DNA from 2 places in the Citricoccus alkalitolerans genome. Region 2 is predicted to be linked to the other one. Evidence: riboswitches for the same ligand, from Rfam matches in the RefSeq annotation. Region 2 holds a riboswitch; the other holds the start of a gene.
The links. Region 2 has a riboswitch for S-adenosylmethionine ahead of ABD134_RS10090 (acyl-CoA dehydrogenase family protein). Riboswitches for the same ligand answer to the same signal wherever they lie in the genome.

Region 1 (17,063 bases), 210 kb from region 2:
CATGCTCGTGAACAATGCCGGTTCCGGCCTGGCCACCGAGTTCCACGAGAGCGAGCCGGAGGACGAACTGGCGATGCTCAAGCTGCTGGTCGAGGCGCCGATGCTGCTCTCCCACTCCGCCATCCAGGCCTTCCTCGCCCGAGGTGGCGGCCGGATCATCAACGTGTCCTCCGTAGCCGGCTTCCTCCCGGAGGGCAGCTACGGCGCCGCGAAGGCCTGGTCCATCAGCTTCAGTCGATGGGCCAACACCCGCTACAAGCCTGACGGTGTGACCATCACGGCACTGTGCCCGGGTCCGGTGCGGACCGAGTTCCACACCCGGGCCGGCATCGACACCTCGAAGAAGCCCAAGTGGGCATGGATGGACGCCGAGGACGTGGTCCGTGAGGGCCTGACCGCTGCCGCCGAGGGCAGGAGTGTGTGCATCCCCTCCCGCCGGTATCGTTCCCTCATGACGGCCGCCCGCTTCAGCCCCGACTCCGTGGTGGAGTGGTTCAGCCGGATCGAGCCCAAGGCGGGAAAATAGCCCCGGATGACGAGAGGAGTACCGACCATGACCATTCTCGTCGGTTACACGGCCAGCAAGGAATCGAAGGCGGCCCTCGAGGAGGCCATCCGGATCGCCCGGTCGACCCAGGAGAACCTGCTCGTGGTCAACGCGGGACCCGGCGGAGAGCACAAGCACGACTCCATGGTCACCGAGGACCAACAGCTGGAATTGCAGACCCTCCTGGACTCCACCGGCCTGTCCGCCGAGTTCCGCCAGTACGCCCGTGGCCGCTCGACGGTGGACGAGATCAAGGACGTGGCGGACGAGGTCCAGCCCTCCGTCGTGGTGATCGGCCTCAAGCGCCGTGGCACCTTCGGCCGGTTCGTCATGGGTTCCGTCTCGGACGGTCTGCTCAAGGAGCTCGACCAGCCCGTGCTCTGTGTCAAGGAGAACCCCGCCAAGCCCTCCGGCATGGTCCGCGGTGAGCCGTCCCAGGACATCACCGCCGCCCCGGAGCCGCGGGCCCTCGAGGAGGCCCCGGACATCGCCGAAGCCCCGGACGGCCCCGACACCGCCAGGACGGACACCGGCCCGCGCCACTAGCCAGGCGGTTCGATCAAGGCCACGCCGCGGGCCAGGGCCACCGACTATCGGGCCGACACCATGGTCAGCGGCGATGGCGCCGACGTGCAGCGGCTGCGCACCGTGGTGGCCCTATAGCCGCGGGCTCTCATCACCGCGTTCCGCGCCCTCGGCGTCAACACCTTCAGCGGGATCAGCCTCGGGATCAACAGCCTCTGGGTCAGCGGCTTCGGCGGCCTTCTCCTTGCGTTCAGCGAAGGCGGCCTCGCCCGGGCCGGCGAACTCGCGGTTTCGTTCCACCGCGGTGATGGAGCCGGTGAACACCGTGGAATCGTCGCTGGACCGGGTCAGAGGAGTGGAGCCCGTGACGGCCGCGGTGGCTCCGGTGGTTGGCTGCTGGCCCGTGACTGGATTGACCTGCGGCAGTCGGCTGGTCGGGGTCCGCGGATGGAACGCGGAAGCATCATCCGCCGCTCCACCGGACCCGCCGCCGTCGTGATCCTGTTCCGCCGGCACCCCCGTGCCCGTCTCGACTGCGCCGGAACTGGACCCGGGTTCGGCGCCGACGGGCGCCAGGGAAGGCGCGTGCGCGGGCATCTCGGCGAAGCGCTGCGCGTAGATCGCCTCGGGATGCTCGCTGCGCAGGAAGTTGACGAGGTCCTCCCGGACGAGGCAGCGCAGGTCCCACAGGTCGCCGGCATTGCGGGCGGAGACCGCCACCCAGAGCTTCACGGTGCCACCCAGGGCCTCGCTCACCTGGATGGTGCTGTCCTTGCCGTCCCACAGTTCGGTGGACCCCAGCAGTGCCTTGAGGCGTTCCCGGGTGGCGTCCACCGGAACCCGCCAATCCACGTCGATCTCCACCGTCCCGGACAGGGCGGACCCGGTGCGGGTCCAGTTCTCGAACGGGGTGGTGGTGAAGTGACTGGAGGGGTAGATCACCCGGCGGCCGTCCCAGATCTTGACCACCACGTAGGACAGGGTGATGTCCTCGATGGTGCCGTAGACCCCATCCGCGGTCACCACGTCTCCCACGCGGATCGCATCGGTGAACGCCAGCTGGATGCCGGCGAACACGTTGGTCAGGGTGGACTGCACGGCGAGGCCGGCCACCACGGAGATCACGCCGGCCGAGGCCAGCAGGCCGGCACCCACGGCGCGGACCTGCGGGATGGTCAGCAGGACGATGGACACGGCGATGACAATGACGGCGGCCTGGATCACGCGCCGCAGCAACACGGTCTGGGTGCGGATCTTGCGGTCTCGGCGGTCGTCCACCCCTTCCGAGGCGTACTTGCCGAGCAACCGCTCCTCGACGATCCGCACCACGCGCAGCGCGAGCCAGGCGAGGGAGCCGATGATGCCGGCCATCAGCAGGAAGTTCGCGCCACTGAACCACGCATACGTGGAAGCGGTGAGTCCGAGCGCGATCCGTACGGCCAGCAGCACGGCGGCGACCGCCACCGGGACCCGGCATCGGGCAACCTGATTGCGCAGCTGCGGCTTGCGGCGCAGCAGGGCGCTGACCAGCAGCCAGGCAACCACCAGCACGGCCAGCGCGAACGCCACGGAGATCGCCACGGTGGAGAGCATCCCCCAGAACGGTCCGAGCGAGTCGACGGCCCCTTCGGCCCCCTCGCGCACGCTGTCCTGCACGTTCTCCGGGGATCCGCTCGGCTCGGCGCTCGGCTCGGAGTCCAGCCCCGCCCCGGAGGCGAGGATGGTGGCGGGCGGGGCGGTGAACAGATCGGTGAAGAAGGACGAACTCGGCATGGCCCCAGTCTGTCATCTGGTTCTCAGTCGTTGCTGAACGGGGGGAGAATGGACACTGGACCACCGGAACCAGCCGATCCCTCGGAATCACAGGAGCCATCCCATGCTTGCCACCACGGACCTGCGCGGCCGCACCTACGATCCCGCCACGGTGCTCCCCCGCGCCGAGATCGACGTGGCCGCCGCCGTGCCGACAGTGATGCCCATCCTGGACCGGGTGCGCACCGAGGGGTCCCGAGCCGTGCTGGATCTGGGCGAGCAGTTCGACGGGATCCGGCCGCCGTCGTTGGCGGTGCCGGCCGAGAAGCTCACCGAGGCGCTCGAGTCGCTGGACCCAGAGGTCCGCACCGCCCTCGAGGAGTCCATCGACCGCGCCCGCAAGGTGCATGCCGCCCAGGTCCCCGCGGGGTCCGAGGTGGAGCTCGGGGAGGGGGCCGTCGTCGAGAACCGCTGGGTCCCGGTGAACCGGGTGGGCCTCTACGTCCCGGGCGGCCGTGCCGTCTACCCCTCCTCCGTGGTGATGAATGTGGTCCCGGCCCAGGCCGCCGGCGTCGCCTCGCTCGCGGTCGCCTCCCCGCCGCAGAAGGACTTCGGAGGCCTGCCGCACCCAGTCATCCTCGCGGCCTGCGCCCTGCTCGGCGTGGACGAGGTCTACGCCGCGGGCGGCGCCCAGGCGGTGGCCATGTTCGCCTACGGGGTGGCGGACGACGACGGCACTCGCGTGTGTGCCCCCGTGGACATGGTCACGGGGCCGGGCAACATCTTCGTGGCCGCCGCCAAGCGCGCCCTGCTCGGCACCATCGGCATCGACGCGGAGGCCGGGCCGACCGAGATCGCCGTGCTGGCGGACGGCACCGCCGATGCCCGGTGGGTGGCCGCTGACCTCATCAGCCAGGCCGAGCACGACCCCATGGCGGGCTCGGTGCTCATCACCACGTCACCCGAGCTGGCCCGCGACGTGGCGGCCGAGATCGAGCGGCAGGTTCCGGGCAGCCTCCACGAGCAGCAGATCCGTCAGGCCCTGGGCGGCCCGCAATCCGGGATCCTGCTGGTGGGAACCCTGGGCGAGGCGCTGGCCGTGGCGGATGCCTATGCCGCCGAGCACCTCGAGGTCCACACCGTGAACCCCCTGCAGACGGCTCGCCGGGTGACCAACGCCGGCGCCGTGTTCGTGGGACCGCACTCGCCCGTGCCGTTGGGCGACTATTCCTCCGGGTCCAACCACGTGCTGCCCACCGGTGGTTCCGCCCGCTACTCCTCCGGCTTGAACACGGTGAGCTTCCTGCGCCTGCAGCAACTCATCCGCTACACGGAGACGGGGTTGAAGGAACTGGACACCAAGATCGCCGCCCTGTCCACGGCGGAGGGGCTGCCGGCCCACGGTGAGGCCGTCTCCCTGCGCTTCCGCTGACCTGCTTCTCCACGGCCGCCGCACCCCCGGGATGGGAGGCGGGTGCGGGCGAGCGGCGATGGTCACGGGGGTTCATAGTCCGAGAAACCCTTTGACCGTTCCGGACGTCCGTCGTTAGTCTGGAACCCAGAATCACGAGTTCCCGCTGTTACAGCCCTGGCTTGCGGGACGGCAACCCTCTTCACGCAGTAGTGGGGTGCTCCAGGTGAGGATTCGGCCTACCGGATGCCCCGGCAGGCAAGTACCGCGTTTCTGCTGGTGCCGATCGGGAGCCTCCCGTGGCGTGCCGCCGTGCAGATGCGCCTTCGGACGGAGGACCCACCATGACCGCCCTGGCTACCCACGAGCTGCAGCAGACCACCAACCTCGGCAGTGACCTCGATCGAGACCTGTCCGTTCAGACCCTTCGCTCGGCCTTCTCCCACTTCCCCTCCGGCGTGGCCGCGCTTGCCGGAGTCGCCAACGGCGTGAAGGAGGGCCTCGTGGCCTCGTCCTTCACCGTCGGGGTGTCCCTGGAGCCCGCCCTGGTCTCTTTCGCCGTCCAGAACACCTCCCGCACCTGGCCCCGGCTGAAGCGGGCCGAGCGGATCGGGATCTCCATCCTCGGCGAGGACCACACCGATGTCTGCCGTCAGTTGGCCTCCAAGGAGGGGGACCGTTTCGCCGGACTGGACATCCGGTCCACGGATGAGGGCGCGATCTTCCTGGACGGCGCCGCCCTGTGGCTGGACACCACCGTCTACTCCGAGCTGCCTGCCGGTGACCACACCATGGTCCTGCTGGAGGTGCACGGCGTGCACGATCACTCCGCAGAGCACGAGCCGATCGTGTTCCACCGCTCGGCTTTCCGCAACCTGCGCACCGCCGAGGGCAACCAGTAGCCCTGTTCCTCGTTTTGCGGGCAGAGAAGAGTACTGTTCTCTGCCCGCAAAGTGTTCCTCGGGGCCGGCACCCGGTCCGGAGGTAGGATTTCCGGCATGCCTTCCGCTACCCCGTCCGCGCGGCGTCCCGGCTCGGGCGCAGGCGCGGGCACGACGCCGGCCGGCCCGGTCCGCCTGGATGCCTGGCTCTGGGGCGTACGCATGTATAAGACCCGTTCGGCCGCCACCACCGCGTGCCGGGCCGGTCACGTCCGCCTCAACGGGCAGCCGGCCAAGGCTGCCCAACCGGTCAAGCCGGGCGACACCATCCGGTTGCGTCTGCCGGGCCGCGAGCGGATCCTGGAGGTCACCGGCCTGGTAGCCAAGCGGGTCGGAGCTCCCGAGGCAGTCCGGCACTACCTCGACCACTCCCCCGAGCCCGTGCCCCGGGAACTGCTGGCCGTGCCCCATCGAGACCGGGGCGCAGGCCGGCCCACCAAGCGAGACCGGCGCCAGCTGGACCGCCTCCGTGGCCGTGACGCCCCAGAACCCGGTATTGACCGTCTTGACCGCGGCCTCGATCTCGAATGACGTCCGGGACCGCGGCGACTGACTCAGGTGAACACCGGGAAAAGAATGCGCACCGAGGAAATTGAGGGCTTCAGTTCCGCGGCATCTCCCGTATTATGTGTCTCAGAAGTAGTAGTAGCAGTAAGTCCGTCACCACTGCGGACCGGTTGGCCCTCTGGCCGCTCGGGGCGTTGTAGGAAGCGGTTTCGCACACGCCGCTTCGCCCCCGTCGGAAGACCGATGGGTTTACAACCTCAGGAAAGGGCCCATCATGGCTACCGGTACCGTCAAGTGGTTCAACGCAGAGAAGGGCTACGGCTTCATCTCCCCGGACGATCAGTCCGCTGACATCTTCGTTCACTTCTCCGCCATCGAGGGCAATGGCTTCCGCGAACTGCAGGAAGACCAGAAGGTCGAGTTCGAGTCCCAGCAGGGCCCCAAGGGCATGCAGGCTGCGGCAGTCCGCCCGCTCTGATCGAGTACGCCTGAACCCTTCAGGCAGCAGAATGGTCACCATCCCCTCGGGGACGGTGGCCATTTTGCTATGACCAACGCGCCATGTCAGCGCACCACTTCACCGGAATCCGGTCTAGGGTACAACCATGAAATTTCGTTACCTGGGCCACAGCGGGCTCAAGATCTCAGAGATCATCTACGGCAACTGGCTCACCCACGGCTCCCAGGTCGAGAACGAGACGGCCCATGCCTGTGTGAAGGAGGCCCTGGCACAGGGCATCACCAGTTTTGACACGGCGGACACCTACGCGAACACCAAGGCCGAGAGCGTCCTGGGTGAGGCGCTGAAGAACGAACGCCGCGAGTCCCTTGAGGTGTTCACCAAGGTCTATTGGCCCACCGGCCCCAAGGGCCACAATGACACCGGCCTCTCCCGCAAACACATCATGGAGTCCATCAACGGATCCCTGCAGCGCCTGGACATGGACTACGTGGACCTCTACCAGGCCCACCGCTTCGACGTGGAGACCCCGCTGGAGGAGACCATGCAGGCATTCGCGGACATCGTCCGCGCCGGCAAGGCCCTCTACATCGGCGTCTCCGAATGGCCGGCGGACAAGATCCGCGAGGCCCACGCCATGGCCGCCCAGCTCGGATTCCAGCTCATCTCCAGCCAGCCCCAGTACTCCATGCTGTGGCGCGTCATCGAAGCCGAGGTCGTCCCGGCCTGCGAGGACCTCGGACTGTCCCAGATCGTCTGGTCCCCCATGGCCGGTGGCATCCTCACCGGAAAGTATCTGCCCGGCCAGCAGGCTCCGGAAGGATCCCGCGGTGCGGATGAGAAGGGCGGAGCGCGTTCGATGGCCAGCAAGATGACGGACGAGGTCCTCACCGCCGTCCAGAAGCTGCGCCCGATCGCGGACGGGCTCGGCGCCACCATGGGCCAGCTCGCCATCGCCTGGGTACTGTCCAACCCCAACGTCGCCGGCGCTCTGGTCGGAGCCTCCCGCCCCGAGCAGATCGTCGAGAACGTCAAAGCCCTGGACCTCACCCTGGACCAGGCGACCCTCGGAGCCATCGACGCGGCCATCGGCCATGTCGTCACGGATGACCCCTCACTCGTGTCCGTCCCGGAAGGCCGCCCCGCCTGACCTCGTAGTGGCATGACCCACGCAGACTGTGACACTTCCGTGATGTGGACATCCGCAAAGATCACGGTATGATCACAGTCAGCCGGTGTTGCCCGTTCTGCTCGACGGGGCGGGCAACACGGGGTCAGATGCCAACCGACGGGGGCCGGAGCATGACCACCAGGGTAGGACGCTCTCCTGACCACGCCTCCACGAGTCGAGCACTCCCGCTCCTCGGACGCTCCGTGGCCACCACCGCGGGCATCCTCATGGTGCTGGCCGGCCTGGTCGGAACCGCCCGGGCCAGCCCGATGCCCTCGCCCAGCGACTCCCTGGGTCCCACACAGTCTGCGACCCCGGCCCCCTCGCCGCCCGGGTCCTCGTCTTCCCCGTCTCCCTCCCCCTCCCCCGGTGGCAATCAGCCTCCCGAGATCGACTGTCCCGGTCTCGTCACCCAAACCGGAGACACCGAGTCCGTGCGTATACATGTCCTCGACCCGGACGGGGACACCGTCACCCTGAGCGCGGGGACATCCTGGCTCGGCGGCGAGGCCTCGGTCGAGGGTCACGTGGTGACGTACACGGCTCCCACCGACACCCATGGCAACGACGGCCTCACCGTCACCGCGGACGATGGCCGGGGCGGTACATCAGAGTGCGAGATCTCGATCCTGGTGCAGGCCGGGCCGAGCCCCACTCCGACCCCCACTCCCACGCCCACCCCGACGGGCCCGAGTCCCACGCCTGATCCCACGACGTCCGCCCCGCAGCCCAGCCCGGAGCCGACTGGCGGGTCGGACACCCCGAGCCGGGCTCCGACGTCGGCCCCCACGGCCGGCCCATCTCAGAACCCGACCACGCCAGGCGGCTCGACCCCGACCACCGGTGCGCCCGCCCCAGCACCCGGCCTCGGCAACAGCCAAGGCGGCAACGGAGGTGGCGGGACCGGCGGCGAGGGTTCCGGGCCGAGTGGATCTGCTCCCGGCGATGCGGGCGGCAACGGTGGCCCGGACGGCCAGACACCGGATACCACCGGATCGCCCTCCGCAACGGCGCCCGAGACGCCGAGCGCACAGAAGCTCAGCAACATCATCAGGGACACCACCCTTGCCTGCCCGGCCCAGGTCGTGGCGGATGCCGAGAGGCTCGTCGAGGGCCTCTCCGCCGGCATGACGTCACACCCCGGTGGCGGGAACTTCCCCAGCGGTGATGCCAGCGAGGGCACTGACAGTGCGGAGTCCGTGGCCGCTGCCGAGCGGACTGCTCACACCGGGTCCACTCCGTGGCTGTTCGCCGGGGTGGGCTTCATGATGATCGTCCTCACTGCCCTGGCCCTGGCAGCCCTGCCCCGCGACGGCCGTCGGCACTAGACTGACCGGACGATGCGGCCGTTCGGACGGATTGTCCCTCGGAGGGCCGCCCGAGATTCAGGAGGTTCGAGTTGGCCCGCTACGAAGACGATCTGGAACAGCAATTCATCGAAGAACCCGAGAACGACCTGGAGCAGCCCGCTGACGGCCGCGACGGGACCACGGACCACGGCTCCTCTGATGACCCGGATTCACTGGATGCGATCGACCCGCTGCGCCGGGACACCTTCCTGCTGGACGGAGACGAGGACTACAACGGCGTCCCGGACTATCAGGAGGGCAGTTCCGACGACTCCGGCGGCGCGGCCGAGCCGGATGAGGACTCCGAGTGGGCCGGCTGGGATGACGAGGAGGACGAGGAAGGCTCAGACGTCACAGTCTAGAACCTTTCGACTCGGCTCCTGTTGGCGCTCCTATTGGTGCTCCTGCTAGCGCTTCCGGCCGGAGACCAGTCGCTCCGTGCCGGAAGCGGCCAGGATCAGGCAGGCGCACCAGATGCCACCGGCAGGCCCGAGGGGTGCGGCGGCCAGGCCGGCCACCACCGGCATTGCCACCTGTCCCACACGGTTGCCGACCAGCCGGAACGCCAATGCGGGCCCGCGCCAGGTCGGTGGCACCGCCTGGGACACCAAGGACATGGTCAGCGGCTGCCCGATGCCGAGGGCGAAGCCGCCGACGGCCATGAGCACCACCGCCAGCCAGACGGCATGCCATCCTTCCAATGCCGGTGGCACGAATCCCAAGGCCACGGCAGATGCCAACAGGGACACGAGCACCAGGTGGTGCCGCTCCCACCGACCGGACATCCAGGGCAACACGATCCTGGACAGGAACGAGGCTCCCCCGCGGACCGCCAGGAGGATGCCGACCCAGAACGGTGAGACCCCGGCCGCTTCGCCGACCAGCGGCATGAACGCCGTGAGGATGTCCAGCATCGCCAACAGGGCCAGGGACGCCATCATGTGCGAGGGGATCCCGGGGACCCGCCAGATCGCCAGCATCGTGGGCTTTCCCGGGCCTGCAGCACCCGCAGCACCCGCACCCAAGGCAGTCTCGGTGGCCGACGCCGGCCCCGCCGGCCCGCTGTTCCCGTCCCCCAATCCATGGGGCCGGTCCCCGGGCTCCTCCGTGGGCTCCGCGGGCAGGCGCCGGGAGCGGCGGCCCCCGTCAGCCCGCATGAGGTACATCACCGGCACGGCGAGCAAAGAACAGACCGCACCGAGCCACAGCGCCCCGTCGATGCGCCCGTCGAACTCCGCACTGTGGCTGGCTTCGCCGAGAGTGGCGTTGCCGAGGATCAACCCCGAGATCAACGGTCCGGACATCTGTCCCACGGAGAAGGCGGCAGTGAACCACCCGAACGCCGCGTCCATGTTCTCCGGGGCGGCTCGCCGGCCGATCACGGTCTGGCCCGCAATGGTGAACAGCAGATGGCCCATGCCGAGCACCGCCGAGGACACCATCAGCACGGCGATGGTGGAGCCGAAGGCCAAGCCGACGCCGCCCAGCCCCAGCACCAACGCCCCGAGGGCGATCATGCCGCGCAGGGTGGGCAGCCGGCTACTGAGCCGTCCCAGGGACATCGCGAACACCAACGGGAGGATGGCATAGGCAGCGGTGGCCAAGCCGACCGTCGCCTCGCCGGCGCCCAGGGCCAACAGCTTGTAGCTGGTGACGGGCCGCAACAGGTTCAGGGCGGTCTGCGTGAGGACGGCTGCGGCGATCATGACCCAGAGCCAGGTCAGGTTTCCGCGGTTTGCCATGATCTCCAGAGTAGTCCTCACTCCACTCCGGTCCGGCCTCCTGGCCCCGGACTAGAATGACGACGGCCCTGCCCTCGCCGGGCCCCTCCCCCCACACCTTGGAAAGCCGGTCCCTTTCGTGTCCTCCGCATCCAGCGTCCCGCAGCCCCCGCGGCTGTTGTGGAGCCGGAATTTCGTCCTGGCCGCCGTGACCAACTTGTTCTTGGCCATGGTGTTCTACCTGCTGGTGACGGCGATGGCCCTCTACGCTGTGAACGAGTTCCAGGCGACGGACATGCTGTCCGGCCTGGCGGTCAGCGCCTTCGTACTGGGCGCCGTGGTGTCCCGCCTGGTCACCGGCCAGGCCATGGAGATCATCGGGCGCAAGAGGGTCCTCGTCGCGAGCCTGGCGCTCTTCCTCGTCGCCTCGGCCCTGTACCTGATGGCCGATGACCTTGGCCTGTTGATCACCGTCCGCCTGATCCACGGGCTGGCGTTCGGCGGCGCCAGCACGGTGTTGGCCACCGCGGTCCAGGGGATGATCCCGCCGCGGCGCCGCAGTGAGGGCACCGGTTGGTTCGGCACGTCCACCACGGTGGGCACCGCCTTGGGACCGTTGCTGGCCTTCCAGCTCACGGATAGGTTCGGCTTCGACTCACTGTTCTACCTGTGCACGGCCTTCTCGGTCTGCGGCCTGGTGGCCGGCTTGGTGGTGCGCCTGCCGCGGGCCCAACATCACCAGCAGGGCCAGCAGAACCAGCAGAAAAGCCTCCGACCGCGATTCTCCCTGCGTGGGGTGATCTCACTGCCGGCCCTGCCGGTGTCCCTCGTGATGCTCATGGCCGGCCTGGCATACTCCGGGGTGCTGGCCTTCCTCAACGGCTATGCCCAGGAACAGGGCATCAGTTCCACGATTGCCAGTGCCTACTTCATGGTCTACGCCATGGTCCTCGTCCTCTCGCGCTTCGTGGTGGGGACCATGCAGGACCGGTACGGCGACAACTCCGTGATGTTCCCCCTGCTGACATGTCTCGTGAGCGGCATGGCGGTGCTGGCCCTCTGGCCGGCCAACGGCGGTTTCCTGGTGGCGGCCGCCTTGTGCGCCCTGGGCTTCGGGGCCCTGCTGACCTCGCTGCAGTCGGTGGCGGCCACCGTGGTGCCGCCCTTCCAGATCGGGGTGGCCACCTCCACGTACTTCCTGATGCTGGACATCGGCACCGGCCTGGGCCCGGTGGTGTTGGGCGCGCTGTTGCCGGCCACCGGGTTCTCCGGGATGTACCTGCTGCTGTCCGGGTTCCTCGTGCTGGCCATGGTGGTCTACTGGTTCGCCCACGGCCGCCGCCGTGCCGGCGGCGCAACAGCACCGAGCATGCCGCGGTGATGAGGGGCGCCACGAGGGCCGCGAAGATTCCCCACCTCGCCTCTGATACATCAGTAGTGCGTGGTCAAGCCGCCGAATGACTCTTCAGTCCCGGCGGGTAGTGCGGACCATGGCCACTGCCAGGCCGAACAGGATGGCATAGGCCACGCCGACCAGCACCCAGCCGAGCACGAATCCACCGGTCAGCTCCACGATCGCGCCCATCCCCACGGGGCCTACGGCGAAGCCCGCGTACATGCCCATGGTCGTGGTCCCGCTGGCCGCACCGATCCGGGTGGCGTCCACGGACTGCATGGTCCCCGCGTTGACGACCACGTTGGTGCCCAGCACTGTCAACCCGTGCAGGACGACCCCGGCCCAGAACAGGGCGGGCAGGTCCCACAGGGATGAGGTGACCATGCAGGCCATGCCGAGCAGGGCGCCGGAGGAGATCAGCAGCAGCAGCGTGCCCGGCCGGCGCCCGGCACCCAGGGCACGGCCCCAGTAGATGCGGCTGGCCACGCCCACCACGCCGGAGAGCCCGGCGGCGAACCCGCCGATGAGCAGACTGTAGCCGTGGTCCCGCACCGCGAAGAGCGGCAGGTACACGTTGGTGGCCTGGGTGCCCATGCCGGAGAAGAAGGCGACGGCGGCGAACAGCCAGACCTGGACCGGCAGGGAGGCCGTCGAACCGGATCGCCGCCGCCGGAACCGATCAGCGAGGACCGCCCGGACTGCCGCCCAGTCAGTGGGGTCTTCCGGTGGGATGTGGCGCAGCGACCACCACAGCAGCACCAGCACCCCCACGGCGGCGGCGAGCGCTGCACCGGACCAGCCGGCCCAGAGGGCCGCGGCCGGGAAGAGCAGACCGGCCACCAACTGGCTGGCCTGGACCCCGGACTGTTTGACCCCGATCCACCCGGACCGCTTGACGGCGGGCACGGACGAGTAGATGACGCGGTTGGTGGTCGGGTTGGCGATCACCTGGGCCGGCCCGACGAGGATGCACGCCACGATCAAGGTCCAGTACTGCGGGCCGAGGGCCGAGATCAGCAGCGCCAGCACGGTGCCGCCGTAGTTGAAGACCAGCTGGCTGCGGATGCTGAGGACGTCAGCGAGCCGCCCGATCACCATGGAGGAGACGGCGGCGCTGACGAACAACACCGTCACGAGGAGGCCGAACTGGCCGGCCGAGACGCCGAGTTCCTGGATCAACAGGTCCGAGGTCGCCGAGAGCCCGTAGTTGAGCAGCGGGCCCACGCCCATGGCGATGAGCAGGACGGTCAACAGCGCCGCGCCGGCCTTCGGCACCTCCGGTTGCGGTGCCGGCGTTGACTGGCTCAATCCATCCCTCGATTCCCTAGGGCCGTGGAGAACTCCGCGGCGGCCTGCTGGAGTTGGTCGATGAGGACCGACAGCCCGGCGTCTGGCAGCCGCTCCGTGGGGGCCACGACGGCCAGACCGGCCACGGTGCGGCCAGTGACATCCCGCAGTGGCACGGCGACGGCGGAGATCCCCTCCGTGCTCTCGCCACGGGACACCGCGTAGCCGGCCTGTCGGATTCTAGCCAGCATCCCCGCCAGGTCCGGCACGGTGTCCACGGTGTGGTCCGTCAACTTCTTCAGACCACCACCGAACATGCCGGCGACGTCGGCCGGGGCCAGATCTGCCAGCATCACCCGCCCTCCGGCCGTGCCGTACGCCGGCATCCGGGCGCCGATACGAGGAGAAGCACGGAGAACGTGGGCAGACTCGATGCCGTCGACGAACTCGACCTCGGAGCGGACCAGCACGGACAGGGAGACCGACTCCCCCGTGGCGGAGGCCAGGGACTCCATGGGGCGGTGCGCGGCCCGCCGGATCTCCCGGTTCTCCATCCCGCCACCGGCCAGGGAGAGCAGGGCGGCACCCGGCCGGTAGACGCGGCTGTAAGGGTCCTGGACCACATAGCCCCGCGAGGCCAGCGTGCCCAGGAGGCGGTGGGCGCTGGATGGGGCGATGCCGAGGTCCTCGGCGATCTCCCGCACGCGGACGCCGCCCTCAGCCATGACGCGATCCACCACTGTCAGCGCGTGGATCACCGACCTGATCTCCGTCATGGCATCCCTCGCCCTTCCGTGAAAGTTGTTCTTTACAGCAGAACATTTGGTCTAATCGTTCCGCCTGTCGCTATTGAATCCTACGCTTCTGGAAAGACCGGAGTCGCTACCCACCGCAACCTGTACAGCCACACCAGTACGAATGAGGAGTCCGATGAGAACCACCGCGAGGACATGGACGAGCACCCGGCGTCGTAGCCGCTGGCTGGCACCACTGCTGGCAGCACCCCTGCTGCTGACCGCCTGCGGCGATGGCGGCACCTCAGGCCAGGGGTCCGGTACCGGAACAGGGTCACCCACGGACGGCGCCGCTACAGGAACGGGTGGGGCGGCAGGCACCACGGAGGTCCGGGTGGCGGACACCGCCGGCATGCCCTCGGCCTTCCTCCAGTACGGGGTGAACGAGGGCTACTTCGAGGCGGAAGGCCTGGACGTCACAGTCGACGTGAGCATCGGTGGCGCCGCAGCCGTGCCTGCCGTGGTCAATGGAGAGACCCAGTTCGCCGGCTCCAACACCGTCAGTGCCATCCTGGCCGCCAGCAAGGGCCTCCCCATCACCATCGTGGCCGCCGGCACACGCACCATGGAGGCTCCTGAGGAGGACTTCGCCCGCATCGTGGCGTCCACCTCCAGCGGTGTCGAGGACGTCGAAGACCTGGAAGGCGCCACCATTGCGGTCAACACGCTGGAGAACATCAACGACGTGGTCATCATGACGCTGATGGAGGACGCCGGCGCGGACCGCACCCAGGTCAAGTTCGCCGAGATGGGCTTCTCAGACATGCTCCCGGCCCTGGCCAACGGGCAGGTCGACGCAGCGCTGCTGATCGAACCGTTCGTCACCATGGCCGTGGACCAGGGCGCCACGGAGGTCGCCAGCCCCTACGCCGAGTCCCGTCCGAACATGATGGTGGGCACCTACATGACCTCCGAGGAGTATGCCGCAGAGAACCCGGAGACGGTGGAGGCGTTCCAGCGGGGCCTCAGCGCCACCGGACAGGCCATCGCCGAGGATCCGGACGCCTTCCGTGAAGCCCTGCCCGAGGTCACCACGATCGAGCCCGACCTCGCCGGCCAGATCCACCTGCCCGCCTGGGATGCCTCGGTGGACCTGGAGACCCTGCAGTTCCTCAACGAGCGCATGGTCCGGTACGGACTGATCGACGAGGAGATCAACGTCGAGGACATCGTCACCGCGCCCACAGACTGAGCCACCCCGTCCATCCCGCCTGAGAGACCCGAGAGACCCGAGAGACCTGAGGACCACAGCACATGACCAGTGACACGACTGCCAGCCCCGCACCCCGCCCCTACCGGCGCATCGCCACGGAGGAGGCCTGGGCCCCGCCGGAGATGTTCGACATGTTCCGGGAGATCCTCGGCGACCACCCTGAGGACGATCCGGGGTTCATGAGCCTCATGGGCTACTACGTCCTCAATGACGGAGAGCGCCCGCGCTTCATCCGCGAGCGCATGACGGACACCGAGGGGGTGCGCCTGAAGGACATGGACGCCGCCGGCATCGATCATCAGATCCTGTCACTGACGGCTCCGGGCACCAACCCGTTGCCGGCGGCGCAGGCGACCGAACTGGCCCGGCTGTCCAATGACCAGCTCGGCGAGATCGTCCGGAACCGGCCCGACCGCTTCTCCGCGCTGGCCGCCGTGCCCTTCTCCGCGGCCGACGCCGGCGCCTCTGAGCTCGAGCGGGCCGTCACGCGGCTGGGCCTGAAGGGCGCCATCCTGAACTCGCATGTGCGGGACCGGTACACGGACACAGATGAATTCCTGCCCTTCTATGAGGCCGCCGAGGCACTCGGGGTGCCGGTCTACCTGCATCCCAATGCCCCCTCGGCCAGTCTGTTCAAACCCCTGCATGACCGCGGCCTGGACGGCTCGATGTACGGGTTCGGAGTGGAGACCGGCCTGCATCTGATGCGACTGGTGGTCTCCGGGGTGTTCGAGCGCTTCCCGAACCTGACCATGGTGGTCGGCCACCTCGGTGAGGCCGTACCGTTCTGGCTGAACCGGATCGACTACATGTACGGCAAGCAGGTGGCCACGGGACGCTATCCGCACGTGAAGCCCCTGCCGTTGAAGCCCTCCGAGTACATCCGCCGCAACGTCTGGATCACCACCAGCGGCATGCCCTGGCAGGACGAGGTGATGTTCGTCCGCACGATGGTCGGTGCGGACCGGGTCATGTACGCGATGGACTACCCGTACCAGTACGAGCCGTCCGAGGTGGACCTGCAGGACGACCTGCCGATCTCGGCGGAGGAGAAGTTCGAATTCTTCGAGGGCATCGCCACCCGGGTGTTCAACCTCGAGTTCTGACCCACCCACGCTTGCAGTCGACGTGGAGTGGGCATCTTCACCCGGCGCCCACTCCAACTCGACTGAGAGGAGGGCGGATCAGGAACTGAGCCGGGAGCGCAGGGCGGCGAGCGCCGCCGTCGCCGCCGTCCACAAGGTGGGCTCTGGTACGGGGACGAATCGAGGCGAGTGGTTGACCGGCATGGAACCGGAGGCCACGGTCTCGGCATCCATGCCACCGAAGAACCAGAACACGGAGGGCACGCCCAGCGCGCCGGGGAGGATGCCGAAGTCCTCCGAACCCATCATAGGTTGGCCGTCCCTCACCTTCTCGGTGCCGAGGGTGCCGCGCAGGGTCTCGATGAGCTCAGCCGTCGCGTCCGGGTCATTGAAGTTCCGGGGGAAGCGGTAGAGCTCCTCGATCACCGGCTCGGGCGCCCCGGAGGCCTGCGCCTCGGCGAGGATGATGCGCCTGAGGGCGTCCAGTACCGTGGCGCGGACGTCGTCGTCCATGGTGCGGACGTTGAGGGTGAACTCGGCTGAGTCCGGGATGATGTTCTCCTTGAGCCCCGCGTGGAACGTGCCCACCGTCACCACGGCGGACTCACGGGCGGAGATCTCCCGGGAGACGACGCCCTGCAGCCGCGTGACGATGTGGGCACCGAGCACGATGGGGTCGATCGAGTTCTCCGGCTGGGAGCCATGGGACTGCTCCCCGCGCAGAGTGACCTTCCAGGAGTCCGCATAGGCCATGGCGGGCCCACCGACCACCTCGACCGTCCCGGCCAGGCCTGGCATGACGTGCTGGCCGAAGATGATCTCCGGATGTGGGACGCGGTCCCAGAGCCCGTCCTCCACCATCGCCTGGGCGCCGGCCGCGGTCTCCTCACCGGGTTGGAAGATC
Region 2 (6,648 bases):
GCCGGTGTGCTCACCGCCAGGCGGGCGACGGTGCTGTTGAGGGCATCGGCCCGGGCGCGGAGCTCGGGGTCTGAGCGGAGCCGCTGCTCGATGGCGCGGCGCTCGCCCTCGTCCACGGCATCCAGGGCCCAGGCGGCGAGCAACTCGGCGTCGATCACGTTCCCGTTCTTGTTCTCGTTTCCGTTCGTCATGCTCCCACCCCCAAACAGTCCTGTAGTCGTTGGAGCGCACTGCGCATCCGGGATTTCACGGTGGCCAGTTTGGCCCCGAGTCGTTCAGCGACCTGCCGGTAGGTCAGTCCGCCGTAGTAGGCCTGCGTCACGGCCTCGTACTCCAGACCAGTCAGCGTGCCGAGGCATTCCGTCACGCGGTCCCGGTCCTCCGCTGATTCCACGGCCTCCGCAACGTCGTCCCGGTCCCGTTCGAACCCGGCCACCCCGGCCCGTTCCTCCCGGTCCCGACCGGACTGGGTGGACCGGATGAGGTCGACGGCCCGACGGTGCGTGATCGAGCAGACCCAGCCGACCACTGATCCGCGGGCCGGGTCGAAGCGCTCTGCAGAGCGCCACACATCCACGAGGGCCTCCTGTGTCACGTCGGCCGCGAGGTCGGCGTCACGCACGATCTTCTGTGCCAGCCCATAGGCTGAGGGAGCCACGGCATCGTAGAAGGCGGCGAAGGCCTCCTGGTCTCCGGTGGCACTGCGTTGGAGCAAGCCCACCAGGTGGGCGTCCCGCTCGCGCGCAGCACTGCGGCCGGGGCCGGTGCCTGCGGTGCTCGTCATGGCTCCACCCTATCCGGGCGCGGGGCCAGGATTGGCCTACCTGTCAGGGGCGTCGTTCAACATGGGTGGTGTTCTCATCCGCGGGGCTCCTGGGGTGTCGGTCCGGAGGGGTCCGGTGGGGCGTCGGTCGGGTGGCCTGCTCTACTGCAGGGTGCTGTCTGGTGTTCGGAGCCGACGCTCCTACGGATGGGTCGGGCTAAAGACCTCTTCGGCGACGCCGGTCTGGAGATAGGGCACCGTCTGGGTGCCGTTGACCTCCCAATCGCCCACCATCCGAGCCATGAACACAGCCGGATCGTGACTGGCGATGGTTCGGGCATTACGCCAGTGCCGGTCCAGCTGCAGGTCCGTACTGGTGGCGGAGGCCCCGAGCGTGTCGAAGATCCGCGTGCACGTGTCCAGCACCAGCTTCGGCACCATCACGTGTGCCCGGTGCGCCGTCAGGGCGGCGCGGTGCATCGCCTCGGCCGCGGTTCCGCCGTCGTCCATCCCGACGCCGGCCACCCGCCCGCCCGGCGCACTCCCCGATTCCCCGACCGGCTGCTCCGGCCCGGCGGCGAGCTCCAGTGCCGCATCCAGGTCCCGTCCGGCGGCGCGCACGAGCTCCTCAGCGGTCGCCTGCTGGGCGGAGAGCTCGCCGATGATTCCCAGCAGCTGGTCGTCCTCACGCGGGGTCAGCCCGCCCCCGGTGTTCGGCGAGCGTCTCCGCCGCCGGGTCTGTTCCACGCCGTCACGCAGCGCGGCCCGTCCGATGCCCGCCAGCAACGCCATCAGGGTGGACTCGTGGTGCAGCGGGACCGGACCGTCGGCGGACGGCAGCGTCAGCAGCTCCTCCACACCGGCACCGCGGAACACCATGGTCCCCGTCCCGGTGAGACGCTGTCCGAAGCCGTCCCAGTCGTCCTTCACGGTGATCCTCGGTTGCCGCACCCGCACCACGGCCAGCGCGACGTCGGCCCGCTGGGAGCCGCCCCGACCGCCCAAGGCCGCGGCCGGCGTCGTGCCCAGGGATGTTGGACCCTGGGATGCGGCGCGCCGAGATCCGGTGCCGCGGGACAGGACCTTGCGTCGGAGGGCACGGGAGACGCTGGGGTCCAGCCGGACGGTGGCCAGGGCCCACGTGGAGAAGATGCTGCCGGTGGTGTAGAACTTGTTGCCGCTGATCAGCAACTGCCCCGCCTCGTCCTGGGTCACGGTGGTTCCGAGCCCGCCGAGCGGTGCGTCGCGTCCCTCGGACAGGGCGCTGCCGGCCACCTCCCCCTCGACCACACGCCGCAGCCAGCGATCACGGACGGTGCGGTCGGGCTGGACCAGCACATGCTGGACGAAGCTGAGGTGGCTGCGCAGCAGGTGGGCGGTATTGGCGTCCACCGCGGCGAGGTCCATCAGCAGCCGGAAGGCGTCCTCCTGGCTCGCCCCCGCTCCGCCGGCAGTCTCCGGGACGCTGAGGGCGCCCAAGCCTTGCTCCCGGAGCTGTTCGAAGGCCGCGAAGGGCAGGTGGCGGCCGGCCTCCCGGGGCACCTCCCCCTGCGCCACTTCCGCGAAGGCGGGGGCGAAACGGTCGGACAGTGCGGTGTAGCGGGACGACACGGACGTCATGTGAAAGCTCCATCGGTCCTGGCGGTAGCACCCTGGCCCCTGACGGGCGGGTTGCTGCGGCGTCGACGAGCCAGATCTCTCAGCCGCTCTGGATGGTGGTCCCCTCCATCAGACCACTCGGCGACGGCCCGGGTCCAATGCGAGGTATGCGGTGAGGTCAGAGAACCGTGGTTACTCCTGACCCCACGGGGTCATGCTGCGAGGTGGGCGTTGCCTATTGTTCAGAGACGGGGGTCAAGACGCCGGCGACCAGCGGGTTGTCCGTCGTCTCCAGGTACTCCTCGAACCGGGGATCGGAAAAGACCTCGACGAGCTTGCGGGTTTCCGGGGTGTCCTTGAACTCGGTCCCCACGATCAGCCAGGCGGCGTAGGTCCGGGGCGGGTCCGGGAACAGGATGCCCTTGTCCCGGCCGATCTTGCCGGCGTCAAAGAGGTTGGTGTAGCCGAGGGCGGCGTCTACCGAGTCCAGAGTCCGGGCCATGGACAACAGGTCGATCTCGGTGAAGTCGAGACGGCGCGGGTTCTCCACCACGTCTTTGAGCTGGGCGGTGCGCGGTTCAATGTCCGGGTCCAGCCCGATGAAGCCCTCGCGCTCCAACAGCCATAGCGCCTGGCCCTGGTTGGCCAGGTCTGTGGGCACGGCCACGGTGGCGCCGTCCGGCAAGTCCTCCACGCTGTCGTATCGGGTGGAGTACAGGCCGAAGGCCCACTGGTAGATCTCCACCGTGGTGGACAGATCGAGGTCGTTACCCTCCGCCACCTGCTTCATGTACCACTGGTGCTCGAAGATCGTGGCGTCAATCTGGCCCTCGGCCACGGACCGATTGGCCTGGACTCCATCCGCGATGCCCACGGCCTCGATCTCGACGCCGTAGTCGGGCGCGATCTCCTCAGCCACGAACTCCACCAAGCTCTCTTCTCCGGCCATGGCCGGTTCATAGTGCACTGTCAGCGGCCTCGTGATTTCGGCCTCTTCACCGGCGGCCACAGCCGGCCTGTTGGATTGCTGAATCACCACGAGACCCAGGACCAGGGCAGCGACGGTAGCGATGGCCGCCAGCGACCAGGGCAGCACGGTGAATGACTTTCGCAGGGTGAAGCCGTGATCGTGTCCAGCCGTCACCTTCTTCCCGGTGGTCGCCGGAGTCTTCTTCTCGGAGTTCATATGAGGTCCTTCAACAGGGTGCGGGGCCACTCAGGGCCGGGTCAGTGAACGGGCGATCCGGTCGCCGACGAACTGGACGAGCTGGACGGTGATGATGAGCAGGACGATCGTGCCGAGCATGACGGTCATGTCGAAGCGCTGGTAACCGTAGGTCACGGCCAGGAAGCCGATACCGCCCGCGCCGATGGTCCCGGCGATGGCCGAGTATTCGATCATCGAGATAGTGTTCAGGGTGATGGCGGAGGCCAGACCGGGCAGGGCCTCGCGCAGTTGCGTCTGACGGATGATCTGTGCTGGGGATGACCCCGTCACGAGACCGACGGCCATGTTCTCCCGCGGCAGGTCGTTCAGGGTGTTCTGGACCAACCGGGCGAAGAACGGGATGCCGGCGATCGTCATGGGCACGACGGCCGCGGCGATGCCCAGGGTGGTGCCGGTAATCCACCGGGTCAGCGGGATGATGGCCGCCATCAGCACGAGGAACGGCAGAGACCGACCCATGTTGACCGCCCAGCTGAGCAGCCCGTAGGCCCGGTCCTGGGGGAATAGCCCGCGCGGGCTCGTGTTGTACAGCAGCACGCCGGTGGCACCCCCGATCAGGACGACTAGCATCATGACGATGCCGACCATGGCCCAGGTCTCCCCGTAGGCCGGCAGCAACAGGGCAGGCAGCTCGGACAGCGGGGTATCGGAGAGCAGGGGCTGGGAGGTATCCGCGGTCGCACTCATGCCGTCGCCCCCGCCGTCGCGCCGGCCGGGATCGGAGTGGCGCCCGACGGCGGCGGTCCGGTGGGGTCTGGACTGGCAGCCGAGATGGCGGTCCCGGTGGGACCGGACCGGTCGACGTCGCTCCTCAGTCGGGCACTGAGCCCGAGCCCGTTCAGGGCGCCGATGGCGCGCTGGGCCTGCTCGCCGCGGACCCCGACGACGGCGCGGCCCAGTGCGGTCGCGCCGCGCGCCTCGATGGTTCCACCGAGCAGGGCCAGGCGGATCTGGTGATCAACCGCCACTCGGGTGAACCATTCGGGGTCCACGTCCCCGTCCTGATAGGCGAGGTCCAGGAAGGTATCGAAGCCAGCCGGAAGCGGCAACGCGGCGATCGGCAATAGTTGCCCGCCGACGGTGGAGTCCTGGTCCGCGACGAGGGACGGCAGAGAGCCATACTCCGCGAGCCGGCCGTGGGACAGGGAGGCCACCTGGTCGGCGACGTTCCGGACCACGTCCATTTCATGGGTGATGAGGATGATGGACAAGCCTAGGTCGGTGCGCAGGTCGGCCAGCAGGGACAGGATCTGTGCCGTGGTGTCCGGGTCCAGGCCGGAGGTGGACTCGTCCGAGAGCAGGATCCGCGGCCGCAGGGCCAAGGCCCGGGCGATGCCTACTCGTTGCTTCTGGCCGCCGGAGAGCTGACCGGGGTAGGAGTCGGCCTTGTGCAGCAATCCGACGCGGTCAAGCATCTCGGCCACACGGTCCTGCATCTCGTGGTGGACCACCCCGAGGTTGCGCAGCGGGAGGGCGACGTTCTCGGCCACGGTGATGCGGCGCAGCAGGGCGGAGTGCTGGAAGATTGTGCCGATGGCACGGCGGGCGGAGCGCAGCTGGCGGCCCCGGAGCCGGGACAGGTCGCTGCCATCCACCAGAATCTCGCCCTGGGTGGGCTTTTCCAACAGGGAGATGCAGTGCGAGAGGGTCGTCTTGCCAGCCCCGGAGGGCCCGACCACGGCGGTGATGGAGCCTTCCGGCACGGTCAGGTCGATGCCTTTGAGCACCTCGACGGACCCCCCACGTCCGGTGTAGGCCTGGTGCAGATCGCGGATCTCGATCACAGCGCGCCCCCGTCCCGGGTACCGGCCGATGCCAGCCGGAAGCCGGCGCCTCGGTGGTTCTCCGCCAGCCGATCCCCGCGGCCGAACAGCTTGTGTCGCAGGGTGCCGGACTCGTACTCGGAAGGATAGGCACCGCGGGCCTGGAGCTCGGGGACCACGTGCTCCACGACGTCCTCGAAGCTTCCCGGGGAGACCGCGTAGGCGAGATTGAAGCCGTCAACGTCCGTCTCCGCGGCCCAATCCTGCAGCTGGTCAGCGACCTGCGCACCGGAGCCAATGAACACCGGCCCGAAGCCCCCGATGCCGACCCATTCGGCAAGTCGCCGGATGCTCCAGGGCTCCCCGTCCGCGGAGGCGTGGCCACCGCCCGAGCGGAAGGTCTCCACGGCAGACTGCACTGCGTTGGTCTGCACGTCCTGACCGATCACATCGTCCAGGTCGTACTGCGAGAAGTCGATGCCCATCCAACCGGACAACAGCGCGAGGGCACCACGATGGTCCACGTAACGGAGGTAGTCGGCGTGCTTGGCACGGGCCGCCACCTCGTCCGGACCGGTGATGACGGTGGCAAGGTTGAAGATCCTGATGTCCTTCGCGTCACGGCCGGCCTCCACGGCAGCAGCACGGATCCTGCTCACGGCCTGGGCCAGCTTGTCCCGGCTGGGGGCGGAGACGAAGGCGCATTCGGCGTTTTGCCCGGCGAAGGCCAGGCCGCGCGGCGATGTGCCGGCTTGGTAGACCACCGGGGTGCGCTGGGGGCTTGGCTCGGTCAGAGCGATGCCCGGCACCGAGAAGTAGGTTCCCTGGTGGCCGATCTCGTGCACCTTGGCCGGGTCCGTGTAGACGCAACCGTCCCGGTCCCGGACCACGGCGTCCTCGTCCCAGGAACCCTCCAGCAGCTTGTAGACAACCTCGAGGTATTCGTCTGCGTGGTCGTAGCGCTCGTCATGGGCCAGCTGGTCCTGGCTGCCCATGTTGCGAGCAGCCGAAGGCAGGTAGCCGGTGACGACGTTCCAACCGACCCGCCCGCCCGTGAGATGGTCCAAAGTGGCCAGCCGGCGCGCGAAGGGATAGGGATGCTCGTAGGCAGTTCCTGCGGTAATGCCGAAACCGAGGTGTTCGGTCACCGCGGCCATGGCGCTGACGAGCAGCATGGGGTCGTTGACCGGCACCTGGGTACCGGCGGTGAGAGTGGCCTCGTTAGAGCCGCCGTACACGTCATAGGTGCCAAGCACGTCGGCGATGAACAGTCCGTCGAAGCGACCTCGTTCGGC

Region 1: linked by a shared signal. The riboswitch ahead of ABD134_RS11030 (flavin reductase family protein) and the one ahead of ABD134_RS10090 (acyl-CoA dehydrogenase family protein) in region 2 are both predicted to bind S-adenosylmethionine.

Annotation. Positions count from the first base shown of each region.
Region 1 covers NZ_BAAALH010000002.1:1,120,226-1,137,288, reverse strand. The annotation lists gene ABD134_RS11050 (SDR family NAD(P)-dependent oxidoreductase) at 1-526, shown strand, start outside; gene ABD134_RS11045 (universal stress protein) at 554-1,093, shown strand; gene ABD134_RS11040 (mechanosensitive ion channel family protein) at 1,205-2,845, opposite strand; gene hisD (histidinol dehydrogenase) at 2,949-4,256, shown strand; SAM riboswitch class IV at 4,387-4,506, shown strand; gene ABD134_RS11030 (flavin reductase family protein) at 4,580-5,137, shown strand; gene ABD134_RS11025 (RNA-binding S4 domain-containing protein) at 5,234-5,707, shown strand; gene ABD134_RS11020 (cold-shock protein) at 5,958-6,161, shown strand; gene ABD134_RS11015 (aldo/keto reductase family protein) at 6,289-7,293, shown strand; gene ABD134_RS11010 (Ig-like domain-containing protein) at 7,518-8,642, shown strand; gene ABD134_RS11005 (hypothetical protein) at 8,714-9,025, shown strand; gene ABD134_RS11000 (MFS transporter) at 9,071-10,405, opposite strand; gene ABD134_RS10995 (MFS transporter) at 10,524-11,765, shown strand; gene ABD134_RS10990 (MFS transporter) at 11,850-13,088, opposite strand; gene ABD134_RS10985 (IclR family transcriptional regulator) at 13,085-13,843, opposite strand; gene ABD134_RS10980 (ABC transporter substrate-binding protein) at 13,998-15,053, shown strand; gene ABD134_RS10975 (amidohydrolase family protein) at 15,116-16,180, shown strand; gene ABD134_RS10970 (amidohydrolase) at 16,259-17,063, opposite strand, start outside.
Region 2 covers NZ_BAAALH010000002.1:915,755-922,402, reverse strand. The annotation lists gene ABD134_RS10100 (anti-sigma factor) at 1-191, opposite strand, end outside; gene sigK (ECF RNA polymerase sigma factor SigK) at 188-784, opposite strand; gene ABD134_RS10090 (acyl-CoA dehydrogenase family protein) at 965-2,383, opposite strand; SAM riboswitch class I at 2,390-2,482, opposite strand; gene ABD134_RS10085 (MetQ/NlpA family ABC transporter substrate-binding protein) at 2,598-3,548, opposite strand; gene ABD134_RS10080 (methionine ABC transporter permease) at 3,579-4,277, opposite strand; gene ABD134_RS10075 (methionine ABC transporter ATP-binding protein) at 4,274-5,374, opposite strand; gene ABD134_RS10070 (LLM class flavin-dependent oxidoreductase) at 5,371-6,648, opposite strand, start outside.